One region of the Sinomonas soli genome, then DNA from elsewhere that is predicted to be linked to it. Evidence: riboswitches for the same ligand, from Rfam matches in the RefSeq annotation. Region 1 holds a riboswitch; the other holds the start of a gene.
The links. A riboswitch is a leader RNA that binds a small molecule or an ion and turns the genes downstream of it on or off. The one in region 1 is predicted to bind thiamine pyrophosphate.

Region 1 (7,603 bases):
GCGCGGCGACCGTGCCGACGTCGCGGCCGTCGACGCGGACGGCCAGGCCCACGAGCTCGTGCTCGTACCAGCCCTCGTCGTCGTCCTCGAGCTCCTCCGACTCGAGGTAGAGCTTGACTCCGCGGAGCTGCTCGGCGCGGGTCCGGTCGGGCACCTCGGCGAAGGCGAGCAGGAGGATGTCCTTGTTCCAGCGCGCGCCCTCGAGCGTCAGCGGGCCGCTCGAGGCGGGCTCGACGATGAAGTCGGTGCCGGGGACGAACCGGTCCTCGGGGGCGTCGGTGAGGACCTGGACGGTGACCTCGCCGCGGATGCCGTGCGGCTTGCCGATCCGTGCGACCTGGACCTGCATGGGATGGCCTCCTGCGTCGTGGGCCGTGAAGGCCCGTGGGGGTGCGGTGTGCGGCTGCCCGCCGCGAGGGGTGGAAACAGCTCCGGCCCCTCCACCCTGGTGGGAGGAGGAGCCGGAGCGGGGTGAGGCAGTGTCAGCGGCGGCGGTCGGTGTCGACCACGTCGACGCGGACGGGCTCGCCGTCGGCGAGGGCCGCGACCACGGTGCGCAGTGCACGCGCGGTGCGTCCCTGGCGGCCGATGACGCGCCCGAGGTCGTCCTCGTGGACGCGCACCTCGAGGACGTCGCCGCGGCGGCCGCTCTTGGCCTGGACTGCGACGTCATCGGGGTTGTCCACGATGCCGCGGACCAGGTGCTCGAGTGCCTCGGCCAGCAAGTTACTCAGCCTCGGCCTCTGCGGGGGCCTCGGCGGACTCCTCGGCCTCCTTGGACGCCTTCGGTGCCTCGGGGAGGATCACGGAGCCCTTCTCGGGGGCCACGAACGGCTCCTTGCCCTTCGGGTACTTCAGGGTGCCCTCGGCGCCCGGGAGGCCCTTGAACTTCTGCCAGTCGCCGGTGATCTTGAGGAGCACCTGGACCTGCTCGGTCGGCTGGGCGCCGACGCCGAGCCAGTACTGGGCACGCTCGGAGTTGACCTCGATGAACGAGGGATCCTCGGTGGGGTGGTACTTGCCGATCTCCTCGATCGCACGGCCATCGCGCTTGGTGCGCGAGTCGGCGACGACGATGCGGTAGTACGGGGCGCGCATCTTGCCGAAGCGCTTGAGTCGAATCTTAACGGCCACGGTTGTGGTCACTCCTGTTTCTGCACATGAGGCGAGCCCGGACTTTTCCGCTCCCGTGGGGCGGGCCGTACTTCGCCAGGGCTCCGATGGACACAACCGCGCGCGGAGAGAGGGGGCCGCGCGGATTGGTACCTGACCATTGTGCCAGATCCGGGGGCATTTCGCATGCCGCCGGAGCGCGGCGCGTCAGGAACTCGCCCAGACGAAGAGCTCCTGCCGGTTCGAGTCGTCGACGTCGGCGGCCAGCTTGGCCAGCTGCTCGACGTAGTCGTACGCCTCGCGCGCGTCGAACGGGAGGTCCTCCTGGTCGACCCAGGCCGCGGCAACCCGCTCGACGGCGTTGCCCTCCCCCTCCTCGGACTCGAAGACCAGGAGGTCGGCGAGGGCCCGGACCATGGTGGAGGGCACCGCGAGGAGGCTGTCCGAGGAGACGTCGACCATGGTGAGCTCGTAGTCGGCGCCGGGGGCGTGCACCGCGGTGCCCACCAGGGAGCCGAGCTGCTCGATCTCGTAGTCCGAGACGCCGGGGATCCTCAGGCCCCCGGTGTCCTCGGCGTCGCCGCCGTCGAGCCGGGAAGCCCGGGCGAGCGCGTCGGCGTGCGTGGAGACGAAGATCTCGGCGAACGGACTGGGAGCGGACACGTCTTCCCCCTCTGTGGGCGCTGGACTGCGGTTCGGGCTGCAGGTGCCCGCGGCGGCCGCGGACTTTCCGAGCGTAGCGCAGGGAACGTCAGGCGTGCACGGACGCCATGCGGATCTGGTTCCGCCACGGATCCTCGAAGCGCAGCTCGGCGCCGGTGTGAAGGGTGGCGACGCCGGCCATCTTGAGCCGGTCCGCGGCCGCGAGGACGTCGTCCTGGGTGCCGACCCTGATGAGGACCTCGCCGAGGCCCAGCGTGTCCTTGCGCGGGCCGGCGCCGCGCGAGTTCCACACGTTCATCGCCATGTGGTGGTGATAGCGGCCGGCCGAGACGAACAGGGCCTGGCCGTGCCAGCCCGAGGTCTTCTCGAAGCCGAGCGTGTCGACATAGAACTTCTGCGCCGTCTCGACGTCGCCGACCTGGAGGTGGACATGGCCGACGCCGGCCTCCGCCTCCCGCTGCCCGTCGAGGGACGCCTCGGTCAGGTTCTGGTTGAGGAAGGCCTGCGGGGCCAGCGGCAGCGAGTCCATGACCACCTGGCCGGCGTTCCACTGCCAGGTCTCGCGCGGCTTGTCGAAGTAGAGCTCCACGCCGTTGCCCTCGGGGTCGGTGAAGTAGAACGCCTCGGAGACGAGGTGGTCGGCGCTGCCGGCGAAGAGCCGGGGATCGTACTGGGCCGCGGTGGCGACGGTCGCCGCGAGGTCCGCGCGGCGCTCGAACAGGATGGCGGTGTGGAAGAGCCCGGCCTCGCCGCGCCCGGGGATCTGGAGCCCCGCGGCGGGGCTGAGGTGGATGACCGGCACGCCCTGGCGGCCCAGGTACACCCCGCCGAGCGACTCGCTGATCGGCACGAGGCCCAGGGCGCGCTCGTAGTAGTCGAGCATGAGCTTCATGTCGCCGACCTTGAGCATGACGGTGCCCATCGCGAGGTCGGCCGGAAGCAGGTCTCCGGGGGCGGGCTGGGTGGGGGCGGCGGATGTGGTCACGGGGGCTCCTTGGCTGTCGGGGTCTGCATCAAGCGTACGTTTACTTGAAGCTTCAATCAAGCCTCGGTATTCCCTAGATCGCGGCAGCCTCCGCTGCCCCGGCGATCCGCTGCCCGTCCCGCAGCACGTGCAGCGGGGCCGCGAGCGTCCCGACGTCGGCTCGGGGGTCCTCCCTGACGACCACGACGTCCGCGGGGTCGCCCTCGGCGAGGCCGGCGGCTCCCAGCCATCCGCGCGCGGCCCAGCACGCGGCGTCGACCGCGGCGGCCGGCCCGATCGCCGCGGCGAGCTCGGCGACCTCGTCCGCGATCCGCCCGTGCGCGATCACCGTGCCGGCGTCGGTTCCCGCGTAGATCCGCACCCCGGCATCGTGCGCTGCCGCCACGCGCTCGTGCCGGCGTTCCCACAGGGCGCGCATGTGCGCCGCATAGCGAGGGAACTTTGCGTGGCCCTGGGCGGCGATGTCGGGGAAGGTCGCGATGTTGACGAGCGTCGGGACGATGGGGATGCCGGCCTCGGCCAGGCGGGGCAGATGCCGTTCCTGCAGGCCCGTCGCGTGCTCGAGGCAGTCGATCCCGGCGTCGATGAGGTGGTCGATGGTCTCTTCCGCGAACGTGTGCGCGGTGACGCGGGCCCCCTCGGCGTGCGCGGCGGAGACAGCCTCGCGGAGCACGGCGGGCGGGAACGCGGGCGCCAGGTCGCCGGCGCCGCGGTCGATCCAGTCGGCGACGAGCTTGACCCAGCCGTCGCCGGCCCGCGCCTGCGCCACGACGGCCTCCACGAGGTCCTCCGGCTCGAGCTCGAGCGCGAGGCCCCTAAGGTAGCGACGGGACCGCGCGAGGTGGCGACCGGCGCGCACGAGGCGCGGGACGTCGTCGCGCGCCTGCAGCCAGCGGGTGTCGGTGGGGCTGCCGCAGTCGCGGACCAGGAGGACCCCGGCCGCCGCCTCGGAGCGCGCGTGGGCGAGGGCCGCGGCGTCATCCGGCGCGCCGCCGGGCACCAGCCCCACGTGGCAGTGCGCGTCCACGAGGCCGGGGAGCACCCACCCGCGCAGGGTCGTGGCCGCCGGTGCCTCGGGGCGGCGGAAGGTGATCCGCCCGTCGACGATCCACGCCTCCGGCCGCTCGTCGGTGGGGCCGGCGAGGACGGGGCCGCTGAGGTGGACAACGTCATGCATGACGCCAGCCTAACTGCCGTGCTAGGGTCCAACGCGTCCACACGGGTGCCCTCGCAAGGGCTGAGATCAGGCTGACGCGGCCTGCGACCGTCGAACCTGTCCGGGTCATGCCGGCGTAGGAAGTGAGGGCTCAGCGTATGAGCACATCTGGAATGGAACAGCACCCCGCCCACTCGCTCGCGTTCCTGACCGACGACGGGCACGGCCTCCGGGTCCCCGTCACGGAGATCGCACTCGACGATTCGCCGGGGGGCGAGGCGAACGCACCGCTGCGGGTCTACCGGACGTCGGGCCCGGGCAGCGACCCTGTGGTGGGCCTTCCGGCGTACCGGGCCGAGTGGGTCGCCGAGCGCGGCGACGTCGAGCCGTACGCGGGCCGCGAGCGGAACCTGCTCGACGATGGCCGCTCCGCGGTGCGGCGCGGCGAGGCCTCGGCCGAGTGGAAGGGCGCCAGGCCCGTGCCGCTGCGGGCCAAGCCCGGCCGGCGCGTCACGCAGATGCACTACGCGCGGGCCGGCGTCGTGACCCCCGAGATGCGCTTCGTGGCGCTGCGGGAGAACTGCGACGTCGAGCTGGTGCGCTCCGAGGTCGCCGCGGGGCGGGCGATCATCCCGAGCAACATCAACCACCCCGAGTCGGAGCCGATGATCATCGGCAAGGCGTTCCTGGTCAAGATCAACGCCAACATCGGCAACTCGGCGGTCACGTCCTCGATTGCCGAGGAGGTCGACAAGCTCCAGTGGGCCACCAAGTGGGGCGCGGACACGGTGATGGACCTCTCCACCGGCGACGACATCCACACGACCCGGGAGTGGATCATCCGCAACTCCCCCGTGCCGATCGGCACGGTGCCGATCTACCAGGCCCTCGAGAAGGTCAACGGCGACGCGTCCGCCCTCACGTGGGAGGTCTTCCGCGACACCGTGATCGAGCAGTGCGAGCAGGGCGTGGACTACATGACGATCCACGCGGGCGTGCTCCTGCGGTACGTGCCGCTGACCGCGGAGCGCGTCACGGGGATCGTCTCCCGCGGCGGCTCGATCATGGCCGGCTGGTGCCTCGCCCACCATGAGGAGAACTTCCTCTACACGCACTTCGACGAGCTCTGCGAGATCTTCGCGCAGTACGACGTCGCGTTCTCGCTCGGCGACGGCCTGCGCCCGGGCTCGACGGCCGACGCGAACGACGCGGCGCAGTTCGCCGAGCTGGACACGCTCGCCGAGCTGACCAAGCGCGCGTGGGAGTACGACGTGCAGGTCATGGTCGAGGGACCGGGGCACATCCCGTTCCACCTGGTCCGCGAGAACGTGGAGCGGCAGCAGGAGCTGTGCGACGGCGCCCCGTTCTACACGCTCGGCCCGCTCGTGACCGACGTCGCACCGGGCTACGACCACATCACCTCGGCGATCGGCGCCACCGAGATCGCGCGGTACGGGACGGCGATGCTGTGCTACGTGACCCCCAAGGAGCACCTCGGGCTGCCGAACAAGGACGATGTGAAGACCGGCGTGATCACCTACAAGATCGCTGCCCACGCCGCCGACCTCGCCAAGGGCCACCCGGGTGCGCACGAGCGTGATGACGCCCTGTCCAAGGCACGGTTCGAGTTCCGGTGGAAGGACCAGTTCTCGCTGGCGCTCGACCCCGCCACGGCCGAGGCCTTCCACGACGAGACGCTCCCGGCCGAGCCCGCGAAGACCGCGCACTTCTGCTCGATGTGCGGTCCGAAGTTCTGCTCGATGCGCATCTCCCAGGACATCCGCAACGAGTTCGGCTCGAAGGAGGCCCAGGAGGCCATCGCAGGCATGCGGGAGAAGAGCCAGGAGTTCCTCGCCGCGGGCGGGAAGGTCTACCTTCCCGAGACGATCGCCGTGGGCTCGCCGGAGTAGCGCGCGGGGCGGACGACGGCGGAAGGGGCGCCTCCCAGCGGGAGGCGCCCCTTCGGCGTCGTGCGCGAGCGGTCCTGCGGCCTGCGCCCGGACGGGCCCCGCCGGCTGAGGGCTACTTGCCCAGGTACTTCTCGAAGCCCTTGGGCAGGTTGAGGGCCGAGGGGTCGAAGTCCTCGCCCGACTGGCCGCCGAACGCGGCCCCCTGGCCGCTGAGGGCCTTCGAGGCGCCCGCGGCCCGGCGAGCCTCGGCCTCGCGGCGCTCCTGCGCTGCCTTGGCCGGGTTGCCGGACTTCGCCTTCTTCTTGCCCTTGGCCGGGCCCTTCTTCGAGCCGCCGAAGCCGCCCGGGCCGGGCATGCCCGGCATCCCCGGGATGCCGCCGCCGGAGGCCATCTTGCGCATCATCTTCTGCGCCTGGCCGAAGCGCTCCAGCAGGCCGTTGACCTCGGAGACGTGCACGCCCGAGCCGCGGGCGATGCGGGCGCGGCGGGAGCCGTTGATGATCTTGGGCGCGAGCCGCTCGTGCGGGGTCATCGAGCGGACGATGGCCTCGACGCGGTCGATCTCGCGCTCGTCGAACTGCTCGAGCTGCTGCCGGAACTGGGCGGCGCCCGGCATCATCATGAGCATCTTCTTCATCGAGCCCATCTTGCGGATCTGCTGCATCTGGGACAGGAAGTCCTCGAGGGTGAAGTCCTCCTGGTCGGCGAACTTCTTCGCCATCCGGGCGGCCTCGTCCTTGTCCCAGCTCTTCTCGGCCTGCTCGATGAGCGTCAGGACGTCGCCCATGTCGAGGATGCGGGAGGCCATGCGGTCCGGGTGGAAGAGCTCGAAGTCGTCCAGGCCCTCGCCCGTGGAGGCGAACATGACGGGGCGGCCGGTCACGGACGCGACGGAGAGCGCCGCGCCGCCGCGGGCATCGCCGTCGAGCTTGGAGAGCACGACGCCGGTGAAGTCGACGCCCTCCTCGAAGGCCTTGGCCGTGTTGACGGCGTCCTGGCCGATCATGGCGTCGATGACGAAGAGGACCTCGTCCGGGTTGACCGCCGAGCGGATGTCCGCGGCCTGCTGCATGAGCTCGGCATCCACGCCCAGCCGGCCGGCGGTGTCCACGATCACGATGTCGTGCAGCTTCGCGCTGGCCTCGGCAACGCCGTCGCGGGCCACGGCGACCGGGTCGCCGGTGGGTGCCTCGAACTCGGACTGGATGCCGGGATGCGGGGCGTACACGGCCACCCCGGCGCGCTTGGCCACGACCTCGAGCTGGGTGACGGCGTTGGGGCGCTGGAGGTCCGCCGCCACCAGGATGGGCGAATGGCCCTGGCCCTTGAGCCACTTTCCGAGCTTGCCGGCGAGGGTGGTCTTGCCGGCGCCCTGGAGGCCGGCGAGCATGATCACCGTCGGCGGGTTCTTCGCCAGGCGCAGCCGCCGGGTCTCGCCGCCGAGGATCGCCTGGAGCTCCTCGTTGACGATCTTGACGACCTGCTGGCTCGGGTTGAGCGCGCCGGAGACCTCGGCGCCGAGCGCGCGCTCGCGGATGCGTGCGGCGAAGTCGCGCACCACCGGGACGGCGACGTCCGCGTCGAGGAGGGCGCGGCGGATCTCGCGGACGGTGGCGTCGACGTCCGCCTCGCTCAGGCGGCCCTTGCCGCGGAGATTCTTGAACGTCGCAGTGAGACGGTCCGAGAGGGAGTTGAACACGTGCCCGAGTCGCTTTCAGTCGTGGTCCAGGGATCTGACGCTGGGTCAGGAGGTCGGGCAGACCCGCCGGGAGCGGA
Region 2 (7,603 bases), on a different contig from region 1:
GGTCCTCGAGCTTCTCGGCCGCGAGGCCCTCGAGCACGCGCTTGTTGCGCGGGAGACGGCCCTTGGTCCCTGCGGGGATGTCCAGGTCCGTGTAGAGGTGCGGCGAGGACGAGTACGTCTCCACCGGCTCCGGCACATCGAGGCCGAGCGCCTTGTTGATGAGCGTCCAGCGGGGGACGTCATCCCAGTCGACGAACGTGACGGCGGTGCCCTTGTGGCCCGCGCGGCCGGTGCGGCCCACGCGGTGGAGGTAGGCCTTCTCGTCTTCGGGGCACTGGAAGTTGATCACGTGCGTGACGTCTTCGACGTCGATGCCGCGGGCGGCGACGTCGGTGGCGACGAGGACGTCCACCTTGCCGTGGCGGAAGGCCCGCAGGGCCTGCTCGCGGGCGCCCTGGCCGAGGTCACCGTGGATTGCCGCGGCCGCAAAGCCGCGGTCGATGAGCTCCTCGGAGAGCTTCGCGGCGGTGCGCTTGGTCTTGGTGAAGATGATGGTCCGTCCGCGGCCCTGGGCCTGCAGGATCCGGGCCACGACCTCATCCTTGTCCAGCTGGTGCGCGCGGTAGATGACCTGGCGGATGTCCTTCTTGGTCACCGAGTCGTCGTTCGGGTCCGAGGCACGGATGTGCGTGGGCTGGGTCATGTAGCGGCGCGCCATCGCGACGACCGGGCCGGGCATCGTGGCCGAGAACAGGAGGGTCTGGCGGACCGCGGGGACAGCGCCCATGAGCGTCTCGACGTCCGGGAGGAAGCCGAGGTCGAGCATCTCGTCGGCCTCGTCGAGGACGATCATCCGGACGTTCTTGAGGTTGAGGTGGCGCTGGCGGTGCAGGTCGATGAGGCGGCCCGGGGTGCCGACCACCACCTCGACGCCCCGCTGGAGGGCCTCGATCTGCGGCTCGTAGGCGCGGCCGCCGTAGATGACCTCCACGCGCAGCGTGGTGCGCTTGCTGGCCGTCTGGAGGTCCTTGCTCACCTGGACCGCGAGCTCGCGGGTCGGGACCACCACGAGGGCCTGGGGCGCGCCCGGAACCGGGAGCTTGGCGTAGTCCGGGTGCTCGACCGGGAGCGTGCGCTGGAGCGCGGGGATGCCGAAGCCGAGCGTCTTGCCGGTGCCGGTCTTGGCCTGGCCGATGATGTCGTGGCCGGCGAGGGCAACCCCGAGGGTCATCGACTGGATCGGGAACGGATTCAGGATGCCCGCGTCCGCGAGGGACTGGGCGATCTCGGGGGCCACTCCGTAGTCGGAGAACGTCATCTGGCTCTCCCGGCGGACCGGGGCGTCGTTGGTGATGGTCTCCTCGGTCTCGATCGTCTCGGTTCCCGAGTCGTCGGTCAGGAGCTCATGCGTGTGGACTTCGTTCATAGGGAAGGGGTCCCTCTCCATCGGGGCCCGAGCGGGTCTCGCTCAACAGAGCGCCACAGCCATGAGTGCGTGGGGCATCTGGAGCAGGAGCGCGCGCCGGCCATCCAGCGGAAGCCGATCGCGGGCTATCAAGGTGCCGGCACCGGCCGGCGGGTGAAAAGAGGATCGCATCAGGACGATCGGGCATCCAATAACTCTCCAACGATACCGCGCCGCCGCGTGATCCGCGGAATCGGGGACTCAACACGCCCGGGCAGCGGCCGCCAGAAACGGGCAAACCCTGTGCTCAGGCCAGCTCGAACAGCACCTTCCGCGCTCTCACGTCGGCCAGGACCAGCCGTACCCGCACGGTCGTCCCCGACTCCATCTCGCCCTCGCACCGCGCCGTCACGGGCGGGTCGGCGAGCTGGACGGTGCCGAACGGCCGGGCGTGGGCGGGCTCCTGCCCGTTCTGGGAGCTCGCGATCCGGTCGAGCGGCTGGTCGGGCCGGCCGTTGCGCGGCACAGCCGGGCTCCCGGAGGCGGGCTTGGAGCCCGAGACCACGACGGCGTCGAACTCCTGCCCCACCGCAGTGACGAGCAGGGCCGCCTCGACGAGGTCGAGCGAAGCCCGCTCCACCCGCGCCGCGAGCTGGTCCGAGGCAGCCATGAGGGCAGGCAGCCGGGGGAGGGCCACCCGCACCCACTCCGGCACGTCGCGCCCGTTCGCGAGCGCTTCGCAGAGCACGAGCACGAACCGGTCCACGAGCCTGCGCAGCGGCGCGGTCGTGTGCGTGTAGGGCGCCGCAATGGCGGCCTGGGGGTGCGCGGCGGGCACGTCGCCGTCGAACGGTGTGTAGGCCGCGCCGCGGAAGAGGGCCGCCGCGGCGTGCAGGATCGCGAGGTGGCGGGGCTGGGCGGCGTCGAGCGTGCGCAGGTACTCGCCGTAGGGGACGGAGCCGTCCCAGGGGGCGCCGAGCGCCTGGGTCTGGCGGCGGAAGTGCCGCAGCGACTTCTCGTCCGGCCCGGGCATGGTGCGCAGGATCCCGATCCGGCCCTCGATCATCAGGCTCGCCGCGGCCATGCCGGTCATGAGGGAGATCTGGGCGTTCCAGTCCTCGACGGGCCGCGGCCCCCGCGTGTCGATCCGGTAGCCGCCGTCCTCTGCCGGGACGATCTCCTGCTCCGGCAGGTTCAGGCTCGCACCCCCGCGGCGGCGCTCGAGCTCGACCCGCTTCAGGCCCACCTCGCGCAGCAGCAGGAGCGGCTCGGCGGCGGTCCCGGCGTCGAGCTGCTCCTGCACCTCCGCGTAGTTCAGCTTCGCCCGGCTGCGCACCGTGGCACGGGCGAGGCCGACGCCGGCCACCTCGCCGTCCGCGTCGAGGCTGAAGTCCCACACGAACGCGCCGCGGACCTCGTCCGCGAGGAGGCTGCCGGCGTCGTCCGAGATGTCGTGGGGATGCAGCGGCACTTTGGCGTCCGCGGCGTAGATCGTCTGGCCGCGGCGGCGCGTCTCGGCGTCGAGCGGACCGTCCGGCCGGACGAATGCGGGGACATCCGCGATCGCGTAGCGGACCCGGTACCCCGCGGCGTCGCGCTCGATGTGGACGGCCTGGTCCAGGTCGGTGGACGTGGGCGGATCGATCGTGACGAACTCGATCCCGGTCGCGTCCTCCGCGGGCAGGGTGAGGGCGGCGATGGCCGCCTCGGCGTCGGCGAGCGCCTCGGCGGGATAGGCGTCGGCGAGCTTGAACTCCTCCCGCAGGGCGGCGAACGCCGCTGCGAGCGCGGTGCCGCTGGCCTCTGCCTTCTCCCAGGCCGAGGGGCCGGCCGGCTTCGGGGTCAGCGGGTGGTGCGCCATGGCCGCCAGCCTAGTCCCGACTGTCCTTCCTCGTCCCGACTACCCCTCGTGGAGCCCGAAGCGCCGCGGGTGGGCGGGGAAGACCCCCAGGATGCGCAGCTGCGTCGAGAAGAACTCGAGCTCCTCGAGTGCCCGGGCGAGCGCCGGCTCGTCGGGGTGGCCCTCGACGTCCACCATGAACATGGTCGCCGCGAACCGGCCCTCGACCATGTAGCTCTCGAGCCGGGTCATGTTGACCCCGTTGGTCGCGAACCCGCCGAGCGCCTTGTAGAGGGCTGCGGGGATGTTGCGGACCCGGAACACGAAGCTCGTCACGTACTGGGAGCCGTCGGCCTGCGGGTAGTCGCGCGGCGGGGCGAGGACCACGAAGCGCGTGGTGTTGTGCTGCTGGTCCTCGATGTCGCTCGCGAGGACGGTGAGCCCGTACCGCTCGGCCGCGAGCGGCGGGGCGATGGACAGCTTGGCCGGGTCAGCCCATTCGGCGACCTCGCGCGCGGAGCCGGCGGTGTCGCCCGCGACCACCGGGGTGAGGCCGTGCTCCCGGATGAACCCGCGGCACTGCGCGAGCGCGTGCACGTGGGAGTGCACCTCCCGCGCGCCCTCGATCGTCGCCCCGGGGACGCCGAGGAGGCTGAAGCGGATGCGGAGGAAGTGCTCGCCGACGATCTGCAGGGGGGTGTCCGGCAGGAGCAGGTGGATGTCCGCGACGCGTCCGGCGACGGTGTTGTCGATCGGGATCATCGCGAGGTCGGCCTCACCGCCGGTGACAGCCGCGAACGCGTCCTCGAACGTCGCGCACGCAAGGGTGGCGGCGTCCGGGTAGGCCTCGAGGGCTGCCATGTGGGAATTGGCACCGGGCTCGCCCTGGTACGCGATCGTCGTCATGCGAGGGGTGCGGCGGGGGCGAGGCTGGGGAGTTCGGCGCGGAGGCGGGCTGCCGCGTCGGCGGGGTCGTCGGCGTCGGTGATCGCGCGGACGACGACGACGCGGCTCGCGCCCGCCTCGACGACCTGCCCCACGTTCTGGTGGTCGATGCCGCCGATGGCGAACCACGGCAGCACCGTGCGGCCGGCCTCGAGCGCTTCGCGGGTGCGGCGCGCCGCGTGCTCGACGATCCCGAGGCCGACGGCGGCCCGGCCCGGCTTGGTGGGAGTGGCCCACAGCGGGCCCGTGCAGAAGTAGTCGAGGCGCGCCCCGGCGGACGCTTCGGGGCTCTGCGCATGGGCGAGGGCGGCGTCGACGAGCTCGGGGGAGTTGGTGGACAGGCCCACGAGCACGGACGGGTCCACGACGCGGCGGATCGCCGGGAGCGGGAGGTCCTTCTGGCCGACGTGGAACACCGGCGCCCCGGAGAGCAGGGCGATGTCCGCCCGGTCGTTCACGGCCCACAGCTTCCCGTGCCGCTCGGCGACGGCGCGCAGGACCTCGAGGTGCTCGAGCTCCTCGGCGGCCTCGATCTGCTTGTCGCGCAGCTGGATGATGTCCACGCCGCCGGAGAAGGCGGCGTCCAGGAAGGACTCGAAGTCGCCGCGGTCCCTGCGGGCATCGGTGCACACGTACAGCTGGGCGTCGGCGAGGAGCATGGAACTAGACTAGTGCCCAGTACTGCGGGAGCCCGCCAGTGTGAACTGCGCCCGGGCTGAGAGGGCCAGAGCCGACCGCTGCACCTGATCCGGGTCATGCCGGCGGAGGGAAGGAACCATGGAGAGCACGGACGCGCCCGCGGCGGTGCGCATCCAGGGCGCGGTGGCCGACGTCATCGTCATCGGGGCCGGGGTGGTCGGCCTGGGCATCGCCTGGGAGGCCGCGCGCGCAGGCCGCCGCGTGACGGTCGTGGACCCCGCGCCCGGCACCGGCGCGAGCTACGCGGCCGCGGGCATGCTCGCCGCGGTCAGCGAGTACCACTACCAGGAGGAGGACCTCCTCGCCCTCACGCTCGACTCCGCCCAGCGGTGGCCGCAGTTCGCCGCCTCAGCCGGCCCCGACTGCGGCTATCTGGCCACCCCCACGCTGTGCCTCGCTGCCGACGCCGCCGACCGACAGGCGTTCGCCGACCTCAGGGCCGCCCAGGAGGCGCACGGCCTCGCCGTCCAGGCCCTCACCGTCCGTGAGGCGCGGAAGGCCGAGCCGCTGCTGGCGCCGGGCGTGGCCGGAGCCTTCACGATCGAGGCCGACCACCAGGTCGATCCCCGGCGGCTCGTCGCGGCCCTGCTCCGCCGCCTCGGCGAGGACGCCCTCGTGCCGGCCCGCGCGGCCTCGCTCGCGTGGGACGCCGGGCGGGTGGCTGGCGTGGTGCTCGAGGACGGCCGCGAGCTGCGCGCCGCCGAGACGATCGTGGCCAACGGGCTGGGCGCACGCGACCTCGGCGGCCTCCCGGTGGCCCTCCCGCTGCGGCCCGTCTACGGGGACATCCTGCGTCTGCGGGTGCCCGAGGCCCTCCGCCCGCTCGTCACGGCGACCGTCCGCGGGCTCGTGCGGGGGCGCCCCGTGTACCTGGTCCCGCGCGAGGACGGGACCGTGGTGATCGGCGCGACCCAGCGCGAGGACGGCTCCGATGCCGTCTCCGCCGGCGGGGTCTACGAGCTGTTGCGCGACGCCCAGGCCCTCGTGCCGGCCGTCGCCGAGCTGGAGCTGACCGAGATCACCGCCCGCGCACGCCCCGGCACCCCGGACAATGCGCCCCTGCTCGGGCGGGTCGGAGACGTGCCCGGACTCATTGTGGCCACCGGGTTCTTCCGCCACGGCGTGCTCCTCACGCCCGCCGCGGCCGAGGTGTGCCGCGCGCTCCTCGAGGGGCGCGCCGACCCCCGCTGGGATGCGTTCCGGCCCGACAGATTCGCCTCGCAGCCCGCGAGGATCCCGGCCGCCTCGGCGGCAGAGAGAGGAGGCAGCTGATGCAGGCGACAGACCGCATCACCGTCAACGGCGAACCGCGGGAGCTCCCGCAGCCCTCCACCGTGCTGGCCCTCGTGTCCGCCACGACGGGCCGGGCCCTGGGGGACAACGGCAGGCCGGCCGACGGCGGCCGCCTCGGCGTCGCCGTCGCCCTCAATTCCGAGGTGGTGCCCCGCGGAAGCTGGGCGACCACCGCGCTCGCGGCGGGCGACGCCGTCGAGCTCGTCACAGCGATGCAGGGAGGCTGAGATGACGCAGGCACACATCGAGCACGGGAGCACGGCGCTCACCGACGACCCGTTCGTGGTGGACGGGGTGCCCCTGGGCTCGCGGCTCATCATGGGCACCGGCGGGGCGCCCAGCCTCGACGGGCTGGGGGAGGCGCTGGAGGCGTCCGGCACCCAGCTGACCACCGTGGCGATGCGCCGCTACTCGCCCGCCGAGCAGGGTTCCCTCTTCCAGCTGCTCGTGGAGCGGGGGATCCGCGTCCTGCCGAACACCGCCGGGTGCTTCACGGCGCGCGACGCCGTGCTCACGGCCGAACTGGCCCGCGAGGCGCTCGAGACCGACTGGGTCAAGCTCGAGGTCATCGCGGACGAGACCACGCTGCTTCCCGATCCGATCGAGCTCGCCGATGCGACCGAGCAGCTCGTGGGCCGCGGCTTCAAGGTGTTCGCGTACACCAACGACGATCCCGTGCTCGCACGACGGCTCGAGCAGCTGGGTGCGGTGGCCGTGATGCCCCTCGGGGCTCCGATCGGGACCGGCCTGGGCATCCTCAACCCCCACAACATCGAGCTCATCGTGGCCCGTGCCGGCGTCCCGGTGGTCCTCGATGCGGGCATCGGGACCGCCTCCGACGCCGCGCTCGCCATGGAACTCGGGTGCGACGCCGTGCTCCTGGCCACCGCGGTGACCCGGGCGCAGGACCCCGTCCGCATGGCCATGGCCTTCCGCCACGCGGTCGCGGCCGGGCGGCTTGCCTCGAAGGCCGGCCGCATCCCCAGGCGCGAGCACGCCCTGGCCTCGAGCCCGATGGAGGGGCGCGCGCAGTTCCTCTGAGCAGTTCCGCCGGACGGCTGCCGGGCCTACCCTGACTTCCATGGCACGCGAGCCGTTGACCGAGGAACAGATCCGGGACGAGCTGGGACGCCTCACTGACTGGTGCCATGTAAACGGTGCTCTGGCCACCGTGTACAGGCTGCCCAGCTCCGCGGAGGCGCTCGCGCTCATCGCCGCGGTCGGTGAGGTCGCCGAGGAACTCAACCACCACCCGGACTTGGACTGGCGCTACAACCGCGTCATCCTGCGCTTCAGCAGTCACGACGCCGGCTCGGTGGTCACTGCGCGCGACGTTGAGGCTGCGCACCGGTGCACGCTCCGCGCGGCGGCGCTCGACGCCGTCGCCCAACCCGAACGGCTCCCGCACGGCCCGGGCGCCGCGTAGGCGCGCGTGCCCCGCGCTCAGAACGGCGGCGACTGCTCTGGCGCCCTGGACTCTG

Region 2: another riboswitch for thiamine pyrophosphate. It lies ahead of thiO (glycine oxidase ThiO); the one in region 1 lies ahead of thiC (phosphomethylpyrimidine synthase ThiC).

What each region holds. Positions count from the first base shown of each region.
Region 1 is NZ_BAAGSN010000003.1:289,651-297,253, reverse strand. Features, by position in the region: gene rimM (ribosome maturation factor RimM) at 1-349, opposite strand, end outside; gene ACYVKZ_RS02535 (RNA-binding protein) at 483-725, opposite strand; gene rpsP (30S ribosomal protein S16) at 727-1,134, opposite strand; gene ACYVKZ_RS02525 (hypothetical protein) at 1,321-1,776, opposite strand; gene ACYVKZ_RS02520 (VOC family protein) at 1,865-2,698, opposite strand; gene ACYVKZ_RS02515 (amidohydrolase family protein) at 2,835-3,938, opposite strand; TPP riboswitch at 3,970-4,077, shown strand; gene thiC (phosphomethylpyrimidine synthase ThiC) at 4,076-5,827, shown strand; gene ffh (signal recognition particle protein) at 5,940-7,526, opposite strand.
Region 2 is NZ_BAAGSN010000004.1:215,097-222,699, forward strand. Features, by position in the region: gene ACYVKZ_RS04365 (DEAD/DEAH box helicase) at 1-1,366, opposite strand, end outside; gene ACYVKZ_RS04370 (RNB domain-containing ribonuclease) at 1,653-3,206, opposite strand; gene ACYVKZ_RS04375 (prephenate dehydratase) at 3,246-4,091, opposite strand; gene thiE (thiamine phosphate synthase) at 4,088-4,789, opposite strand; TPP riboswitch at 4,804-4,917, shown strand; gene thiO (glycine oxidase ThiO) at 4,908-6,101, shown strand; gene thiS (sulfur carrier protein ThiS) at 6,101-6,349, shown strand; gene ACYVKZ_RS04395 (thiazole synthase) at 6,351-7,163, shown strand; gene ACYVKZ_RS04400 (4a-hydroxytetrahydrobiopterin dehydratase) at 7,204-7,548, shown strand.